Regions from separate parts of the Enterococcus massiliensis genome, predicted to be linked through region 2. Evidence: predicted binding sites of a transcription regulator. Region 2 holds the regulator's gene; the other holds the start of a gene.
What was found. The regulator HrcA, encoded in region 2, represses chaperone genes, less so after heat shock. The targets are predictions, from matches to a motif close to TTAGCACTCNNNNNNNNNGAGTGCTAA.
Positions count from the first base shown of each region.

Region 1: the regulator HrcA is predicted to act here: its motif matches at 3,015-3,041, upstream of groES (co-chaperone GroES).

Region 1 is NZ_CVRN01000006.1:333,855-338,855, forward strand. Features, by position in the region: gene BN1875_RS06335 (PTS sugar transporter subunit IIC) at 1-668, shown strand, start outside; gene BN1875_RS06340 (6-phospho-beta-glucosidase) at 690-2,120, shown strand; gene BN1875_RS06345 (CPBP family intramembrane glutamic endopeptidase) at 2,214-2,846, opposite strand; gene groES (co-chaperone GroES) at 3,079-3,363, shown strand; gene groL (chaperonin GroEL) at 3,386-5,001, shown strand, end outside.
Region 2 is NZ_CVRN01000003.1:84,624-89,624, reverse strand. Features, by position in the region: gene hemW (radical SAM family heme chaperone HemW) at 1-981, shown strand, start outside; gene hrcA (heat-inducible transcriptional repressor HrcA) at 1,141-2,181, shown strand; gene grpE (nucleotide exchange factor GrpE) at 2,229-2,774, shown strand; gene dnaK (molecular chaperone DnaK) at 2,820-4,649, shown strand; gene dnaJ (molecular chaperone DnaJ) at 4,780-5,001, shown strand, end outside.

The DNA.
Region 1 (5,001 bases), on a different contig from region 2:
CATTGATGTTAGGTTTCTTAGTGCCGTTTCTTTGGTTCTTTGGTGTTCACGGTTCAACGATTGTCGGAGGAATCATGGGACCGATTTTACAAGCCAATTCTTTAGCGAACACGGATATTCTTGATTCTGGAAAAGAATTGACGATTGCAAATGGTGGTCATATCGTAACGCAACAATTTTTGGATCAGTTTATGACGGTAACTGGTGCCGGAATGACGATTGGGATTGTTATGTTTATGCTTGTTTTCTCACGATCGGCACAATTTAAGCAATTAGGGAAACTTTCTTTGATTCCCGCAGTCTTTAATATTAATGAACCAATTATTTTTGCTACACCAGTTGTAATGAACCCCATCATGGCAATTCCATTTATTTTAACGCCGGTTGTTTCAGGATTGATTACTTACTTTGCGCTTTATACGGGAATCGTACCGCTATTTACGGCTGTTCAAGTACCTTGGACAACCCCACCAATTATTTCAGGTTTTCTAGTGGGTGGTTGGCAAGCAGCAATTTTACAAACAGTCGTTCTAACAATCGGATTTTTCATTTATTTACCATTTGTTAAGAAAGTAGATAGTTTGAACTATGCGCAGGAACAAGGGGAAACCTTAGCAGAAATCGAAAAACAACTTGAAACAGAAGTAGACGAAAAAGCGCCTGCTTAGAAATAGAATGTGAGGATGACAATGAGTATATTAAAAGAAAATTTTTTGTGGGGCGGTGCAGTTGCTGCTCATCAACTTGAGGGGGGCTGGCAAGAAGGTGGTAAAGGTGTCAGCGTGGCTGATGTGATGACTGCCGGAGCAAACAATGTGCCAAGAAAGATTACCGACGGCGTTTTAGCCTCAGAAAATTATCCAAACCATGAAGCGATTGATTTTTATCATCGATACAAAGAAGATGTAAAGCTTTTTGCGGAATTAGGATTAAATTGCTTTCGTACTTCTATTGCTTGGACTCGGATTTTTCCTAATGGAGATGAAACGGAGCCAAACGAAGCGGGTTTGCAGTTTTATGATGATTTATTCGACGAGTGTTTGAAATATGGCATTGAACCTGTGATTACCTTGTCTCATTTTGAAATGCCTTATCATTTAGTCACAGAATATGGTGGTTGGCGAAATCGTAAAGTAATAGACTTCTTTGTCCATTTTGCGGAAACCTGTTTTAAGCGATATAAGAATAAAGTAACCTATTGGATGACCTTTAATGAAATAAATAACCAAACGAATTACCAAGAAGATTTTGCACCATTTACAAATTCGGGCTTAAAATTTTCTTCAGCAGATGATCGTGAAGCATTGATGTATCAAGCAGCTCATTATGAATTAGTCGCCAGTGCCCGAGCTGTTGAAATTGGACACAAGATCAATAGCAATTTTCAAATTGGTTGCATGATTGCGATGTGTCCAATCTATCCCTACTCCTGCAAACCAGAAGATATGATGGCCGCAACTGTTGCAATGCAACGACGTTATTGGTTTACCGATGTGCATTGTAGAGGAAGATATCCAAGTTATATTAAAACTTATTTTGAACGAAAACAATTTAATCTAGACATTACTGAAGAAGATTTAGAATTACTAAAACGTGGGTGTGTCGATTATATTGGTTTTAGTTACTATATGTCTTTCACCGTAAAAGACAATGAAAAATCACCTCAATATGATTATGACGAGAAAAATGATCTTGTAAAGAATCCATATGTGCCTGCATCTGAGTGGGGATGGCAGATTGATCCGGTTGGGTTGCGGTACTCTATGAACTGGTTCAATGAGCGTTATGATTTGCCACTTTTCATCGTTGAAAATGGTTTTGGTGCGGTGGATGAAGTAAAAGAAGACGGCACGATTAATGATCCTTATAGAATCAGTTATTTGAAGGCGCATATTCAATCAATGAAAGAGGCTGTGGAATATGACGGGATTGATTTGATTGGGTACACACCATGGGGCTTCATCGATTTAGTATCTGCCGGAACAGGAGAAATGAAAAAACGTTATGGCTTTATCTATGTGGATAAAAACAATGACGGCAGCGGAACATTATCGCGAAGTAAAAAAAGCTCCTTTGATTGGTACAAAAAAGTAATTGCAACAAATGGTGAAAGTCTCTAGATTAATTTTAGAATGACATAAAAATATCCCTTTTCCCGCTCTGTAAGAACGAAGAAAAGGGATATTTTGCTTTCTATTTTTTTAAACCAAACTTTATTTTTGAATCGTTACGGCGAGCTGAACAAGTACCACCAAAGCATTCATTCCAACATGAGTAATGATCGAAGTCCAAATTTTTCCGGTATGTGCGTACAGCCAAGCAAAAAAACTACCTAGCAGGAAATAAACCAGCAAATGGCCATCGTTATGAGCAAAGGCAAACGCTAAGGAACTGACCACCACACCGATCCAAAAAGAAAAGTGCTTAGAGACAAAGCCTAAGATTGCCCGGCGAAAAACGAATTCTTCCATGATTGGTCCGCCAATCGTCACGGCAATAGCAAAAATAGGTCGTTGGATGATGATACTAATAATGTTTTGCGTATTTTCTGAAGGAGTGGTTTGTCCAAACATTCCTTCAATGGATGTAGCGACAGCTTGCAATAACAGAGCAATAAAAATTCCGCCGAGTCCCCAAAGTAAAATGGCAAGTTTTGAAGAGACTTTTTTTTCATGAAGAAGGGGTTCTGTTTGTTTTTGGTAAAGAAAAATCATCAGCAAAGCGCCGGTAAGATAGGTCACCGTAGTCGCTAGAATCGCCTGATCCGGTGTAGGAAAAAAAGCGGGAATAAAGAAAGCCAGACCATAACAGAAAATCGTAAAAAAAGTGTATTTATTTAATGACATAGAATTCTCCCTCTTAGTAAAGTAATAAGTTGTGTCAGATAATTATTCATTATTATAACGTAAGGAGATAGAGGAAACAATGAAACTCCCTTTAAAGGAGAAAGCGCTAAAAAGTAGACAAAAAAACTTGCAATGTTCAAACAAAATGAGTAATATAAATCTTGTAGGTTAGCACTCGATAATCGAGAGTGCTAATCAAAGATTAAGTATAGATTTAATGGAGGGATTTATCGTGTTAAAACCATTAGGCGATCGTGTTATCATTGAAGTCGCAAAAGAGGAAGAAAAAACAGTTGGCGGGATCGTATTAGCATCCGCTGCTAAAGAAAAACCACAAACCGGTGCTGTTGTTGCGGTTGGTGAAGGACGTACGTTAGATAACGGCGAAAAAGATCCTGTGTCCGTAAAAGTCGGCGACCAAGTCATGTTTGAAAAATATGCTGGTACTGAAGTAAAATTTGAAGGCAAAGAATATTTGATTGTGGCAGGAAAAGATATTATCGCAATCGTAGAATAAAAAAACTTGAGGTGAAATAAAAATGGCAAAAGATATCAAATTCTCAGAAGACGCTCGTGCAGCAATGCTTCGCGGGGTAGATAAATTAGCAAATACAGTAAAAGTGACCTTAGGACCAAAAGGACGGAATGTTGTTTTAGAAAAATCTTACGGTTCACCATTGATTACAAATGATGGCGTGACGATCGCCAAAGAAATCGAATTGGAAGATCATTTCGAAAATATGGGTGCAAAATTAGTTTCTGAAGTTGCTTCAAAAACCAACGACATCGCTGGTGACGGAACAACTACTGCTACTGTGTTGACGCAAGCAATCGTTCGTGAAGGATTGAAAAACGTTACTGCCGGTGCTAATCCTTTAGGCATTCGACGTGGGATTGAATTGGCAACAAAAGCAGCAGTTGAAGAATTGCACAGTATTTCTGCCATCGTTGATTCAAAAGAAGCCATCGCACAAGTAGGTGCTGTTTCTTCTGGCAGTGAATTAGTTGGTAACTACATTGCAGATGCGATGGAAAAAGTTGGCAACGACGGTGTCATTACTATTGAAGAATCAAAAGGAATCGAAACAGAATTAGATGTTGTTGAAGGAATGCAGTTTGATCGCGGCTACCTTTCTCAATACATGGTAACGGACAACGATAAAATGGAAGCTGTTTTGGATAATCCTTACATTTTGATTACAGATAAAAAAATCTCAAACATTCAAGATGTATTACCATTGTTAGAACAAATCCTACAACAATCAAAACCATTGTTGATTATTGCCGATGATGTAGACGGTGAAGCTTTACCAACCTTGGTCTTGAACAAAATTCGTGGAACCTTTAATGTAGTTGCTGTAAAAGCACCAGGTTTTGGGGACCGCCGTAAAGCAATGTTAGAAGATATCGCTGTTTTAACTGGTGGAACAGTAATTACGGAAGATCTTGGTCTTGAATTGAAAGATGCAACAATCGAAAATCTTGGTCAAGCAAGCAAAGTTGTTGTAGACAAAGACAATACAACAATCGTTGAAGGTGCCGGTGGAAAAGATGCCGTAGCTTCTCGAGTACAATTAATCAAAAATCAAATTGCTGACACGACATCAGATTTTGATCGTGAAAAATTACAAGAACGCTTGGCTAAATTAGCTGGCGGTGTAGCAGTTATTAAAGTTGGTGCGCCAACTGAAACAGAATTAAAAGAAATGAAATTGCGAATTGAAGATGCATTAAATGCAACTCGTGCTGCAGTAGAAGAAGGCATGGTTTCCGGTGGGGGAACAGCTTTAGTAAATGTCATCAATAAAGTTTCACAAATTGAAGCTTCAGGTGACGTTGAAACTGGCGTGAAAATCGTGGTTCGTGCTTTAGAAGAACCCGTTCGTCAAATCGCTGAAAATGCTGGTTACGAAGGTTCCGTAATCATCGACAAATTAAAACATGCAGAATTGGGCATGGGCTTCAATGCTGCAACCGGTGAATGGGTAAACATGGTCGAAGCAGGAATCGTTGACCCAACGAAAGTTGCCCGTTCAGCGCTACAAAATGCTGCATCTGTTGCTGCTTTATTATTAACTACTGAAGCAGTCGTTGCCGACAAACCAGAACCAGCAGCACCTGCTGCTCCAGCTATGGACCCAACTGGCATGGGCGG
Region 2 (5,001 bases):
ACAATCTACATTGGTGGAGGAACGCCAACTTCTTTATCCGCAAAGCAATTGGATCAATTGTTGCAAGGCGTCACGGACTTGTTTCCGATGGAGAAGGTAAAAGAATTCACTATTGAAGCCAATCCGGGCGATCTGACTCAGGATAAATTGCGGGTTATGAAAAATTACGGAATTGGTCGTTTATCAATGGGCGTCCAAACATTTGATGACCAATTATTAAAAAAAATTGGTCGTAAGCACTCGGTAGCTGATGTTTACCAAACGATTGACTTGTTAAAAAAAGAGCAGTTTGATAATGTGTCTATCGATTTAATCTATGCGTTACCGGGACAAACATTGGAAAGTTTCAGAGATACGTTACATCGAGCATTGGATTTTGATTTACCTCACTATTCTTTGTATTCCTTAATTTTGGAAAATAAAACCATGTTCATGAATTGGGTGCGGCAAGGAAGAATCGAATTGCCGGATCAAGAAGTTGAAAGTCAAATGTTTGAAGAAGCAATCGAACAAATGGAAAAACGTGGACGTCATCAATACGAAATCAGTAACTTTGCTGAATCTGGAAAAGAATCTCAGCATAATCTGGTTTATTGGAACAACGAAAATTATTTTGGGTTTGGTGCGGGAGCTAGCGGCTACTTGGGTAATCGCAGATACAAAAATTATGGACCAATCCAACATTATTTGGAACCTTTGCGAAAGGGAAAGCTTCCTATCTATGAAGAAGAATTTTTAACAAAGGAAAATCAGATGGAAGAGGAATTATTTTTAGGTCTAAGAAAACTGGAAGGTATTTCCAAGCAAAACTTCCGCCAAAAATTTAATGTCGATTTTCATGATATTTATGGACCAGTGTTGCCGGAGCTGAAAGAAAAAGGTTGGCTGCTGGAAGAAAAGGATACCGTCCGTTTGACAAAAACTGGGTTATTTATCGGTAATGAAGTATTTGAAAAGTTTTTATTGAAGAGTTCTAACTAGGACTCTTTTTTCTTTTTAAATTTTTCTAAAATAATTAGCACTCGGCATGATAGAGTGCTAAAAAGTGGTGAAAAATTCTTGACAAATAAGTGGAGTGTGGTATATTTATACTCGTATTAGCACTTATAAGTAAAGAGTGCTAATGAGAGGTGATAGATTATGTTGACACAACGGCAACAGGATATTTTGCGTCTCATTGTTCAAAATTACACGCAAACGGGTCATCCAGTCGGTTCTAAAAAACTGATGGAAGAAGGAATTGATGCAAGCTCTGCAACGATTCGCAACGAGATGAAGGCATTAGAAGAATATGGCTTTCTTCAAAAAACACATTCTTCTTCCGGGCGAGTTCCTTCGATGACAGGCTATCGTTATTATGTTGATCATCTTTTACGACCGGACAAAGTCGAAAAATCAGAAATGCAACTTATTCAACAGTCTTTTGGTAGAGAGTTTCATGAAATTAATGAAATCATCCAACAGTCTGCGGATATCCTATCCAGTCTGACCAGTTACACAGCACTTTCACTAGGTCCAGATATGAAGGAACGACGTTTAACGGGTTTTCGCATCGTTCCCTTGAACGATCGCCAAATCATTGCGATTATCGTGACGGATAAAGGTAACGTTGAAAGTCAGGTCTTTACGATTCCCCGCTCCATTAGTGGAGAAGATTTAGAGAAAATGGTGCGGATCATCAATGATAAATTGATCGGTGAACCGTTGATTACGGTATATCATCGCTTGCGAACAGAAATTCCTATGATTTTGCATAAGTATTTTCAAACAACTGAAGGGATTCTTGATCTATTTGATTCGTTGCTGAGTAACGCTTTCGAAGAAAAAATCTTTGTCGGCGGACGGATGAACCTTTTGGATTTCGGTCCTAAGCCGGATGTGGATCAGTTCAAAACGATTTATTCTTTTATGAAAGATCCCGAGGAGTTGAATCAGCTATTGATTCCGCCAAATGGAACTATCCAGATTCGAATTGGTGATGAGCTTGGCATTGACTTGCTGCAAAATATGAGTTTAGTCCAAGCAAGTTATGATATTTCTGGTCATGGCCGCGGCACGATTGCGCTTTTGGGTCCTACGAGTATGCAATATTCAAAAATTTTTGCGTTGATTGACGTTTTTCGTCAAGAACTCGCATCAAAATTGGCTGACTATTATCGATCACTAGATTCGTTTAGTTAGTAAAAGCAAAAAGCGAAACAATCTAATAGAGAAAGGAAGTTAGTCAAGTGTCTGAAAAAGAATTGGAAAAAGAACTAGAAACAGAAATTGAAGCAGCGATCACTGAAGAAATTGAAGCTGATGATACTGAATCAGAAGCTCCGACAGAACTTGAAGTGTTGAAAGCAAAAAACAATGAATTAGAAGATCAGTTTTTGAGAGCGCGGGCGGAAATCGCAAATATTACCACTCGAAATCGCAATGAACGGGAACAATTACAAAAATATCGTTCGCAAGATTTGGCGAAGAAACTTTTGCCGGCAATCGATAATTTGGAACGTGCAATGGCGGCGGAAGTATCCGATGACCAAGGCGCAAATTTGAAAAAAGGTGTCGACATGGTTCTAGAAGGAATTCGTTTTGCTTTGAAAGAAGAAGGGATTGAAGAAATTCCCGCAGCTGGTGAAATGTTTGATCCTAATGTTCATCAGGCCGTTCAAACGATTCCAGCCGGTGACGATGTAGCAACAGATACAATCGTTGAAGTTTTACAAAAAGGATATAAGCTGCATGACCGCGTCTTGCGACCAAGCATGGTTATCGTAGCCCAATAATAAAAAAATATTAGTAGTATACTATTTTAAAGGAGTGTTTTTTACATGAGTAAAATTATCGGTATCGACTTAGGTACAACAAACTCAGCAGTCGCTGTTCTTGAAGGCGGCGAAGCAAAAATTATTGCAAATCCAGAAGGAAACCGCACAACACCTTCTGTTGTTTCTTTCAAAAATGGTGAAATCCAAGTAGGTGAAGTAGCAAAACGTCAAGCTGTAACAAATCCTCATACGATTTCTTCTATCAAACGTCATATTGGTGAAGCAGGTTATAAAGTAGAAGCCGAAGGGAAATCTTATACACCACAAGAAATCTCAGCTATGATTTTACAATACATCAAAGGTTTTGCTGAAGATTATCTAGGTGAAAAAGTTGAAAAAGCAGTCATTACAGTTCCTGCATACTTCAATGATGCGCAACGTCAAGCAACGAAAGATGCTGGTAAAATTGCAGGTTTAGAAGTAGAACGGATTGTTAATGAACCAACAGCAGCAGCATTAGCTTATGGTTTGGATAAAACAGACAAAGAAGAAAAAATCTTAGTATTTGACCTTGGTGGTGGTACTTTTGACGTATCAATCCTTGAATTAGGTGACGGTGTGTTTGATGTATTATCTACAGCCGGTGACAATCATCTTGGTGGGGATGACTTTGATAACAAAATCATCGATCATATGGTTGCTGAATTTAAAAAAGAAAACGGTATTGATTTAGGAAAAGACAAAATGGCGTTGCAACGGTTGAAAGATGCCGCTGAAAAAGCGAAAAAAGATTTGTCAGGTGTAACAAGCACGCAAATCAGCTTGCCATTTATCACAGCCGGAGACGCTGGTCCTTTGCATTTGGAAATGACTTTGACTCGTGCGAAATTTGATGAATTAACAAGTGATCTTGTTGAACGGACAAAAATTCCAGTACGTCAAGCTTTGAAAGATGCTGGTTTATCACAATCTGAAGTAGATGAAGTGATTTTAGTCGGTGGTTCAACCCGGATTCCTGCAGTTGTTGATGCTGTTCGTAAAGAAACTGGCAAAGAACCAAATAAATCTGTAAATCCTGACGAAGTTGTTGCGATGGGTGCTGCAATCCAAGGTGGAGTTATCACTGGGGACGTCAAAGATGTAGTCTTGTTAGACGTTACACCACTTTCATTAGGTATCGAAACAATGGGTAGTGTCTTTACAAAATTAATTGACCGTAACACAACGATTCCTACAAGTAAATCACAAGTCTTCTCAACAGCAGCAGACAATCAACCTGCCGTAGATATCCATGTACTGCAAGGGGAACGTCCAATGGCTTCTGATAACAAAACATTAGGAAGATTCCAATTGACGGATATTCCACCAGCACCTCGTGGAATTCCACAAATCGAAGTAACTTTTGATATCGATAAGAACGGTATCGTGAATGTTTCTGCTAAAGATTTGGGAACACAAAAAGAACAAAAAATCACCATCAAATCTTCTTCAGGTCTTTCAGATGAAGAAATCGATCGCATGGTGAAAGATGCTGAAGCAAATGCTGAAGCAGATAAAGCCCGCAAAGAAGAAGTAGATCTTCGTAATGATGTAGATGCGTTGTTATTCACTGTTGATAAAACATTGAAAGATCTAGAAGGCAAAGTAGATGCAGAAGAAGTGAAGAAAGCGGAAGATGCTCGGGATGAACTGAAAGCTGCAGTTGAAGCAAATAACATCGAAGAAATGAAAACAAAACGAGATGCATTAAACGAAATCGTACAAAACTTAACGGTTAAATTGTACGAACAAGCAGCGCAACAACAAGCACAAGAAAATCCAGAAGAAGCGCAAGGCGGCGCAGATGATGTTGTCGATGCTGATTTTGAAGAAGTAGACGGCGATGACAAATAAGTAACTCGCTAAGAAAAAGCCAAAGTCATCCTTTGGCTTTTTCTTATGATTTATTAAGAATGATTTGGCTTATGACAGAAATATGATAAAATACACAAGTGGTTAAAACAAGAAATGTGGAGGGAAGCCTATGGCAACAAAACGAGATTATTACGAAGTCCTGGGATTGCAAAAAGGGGCTTCGGATGATGAAATTAAAAAGGCATACCGCAAGCTTTCCAAAAAGTATCATCCGGATATTAACAAAGAGGCTGATGCAGAAGATAAATTCAAAGAAATTTCCGAAGCCTATGAAATTCTGAGCGATCCGCAAAAAAGAGCAGCGTATGATCAATATGGACACGCTGGTACA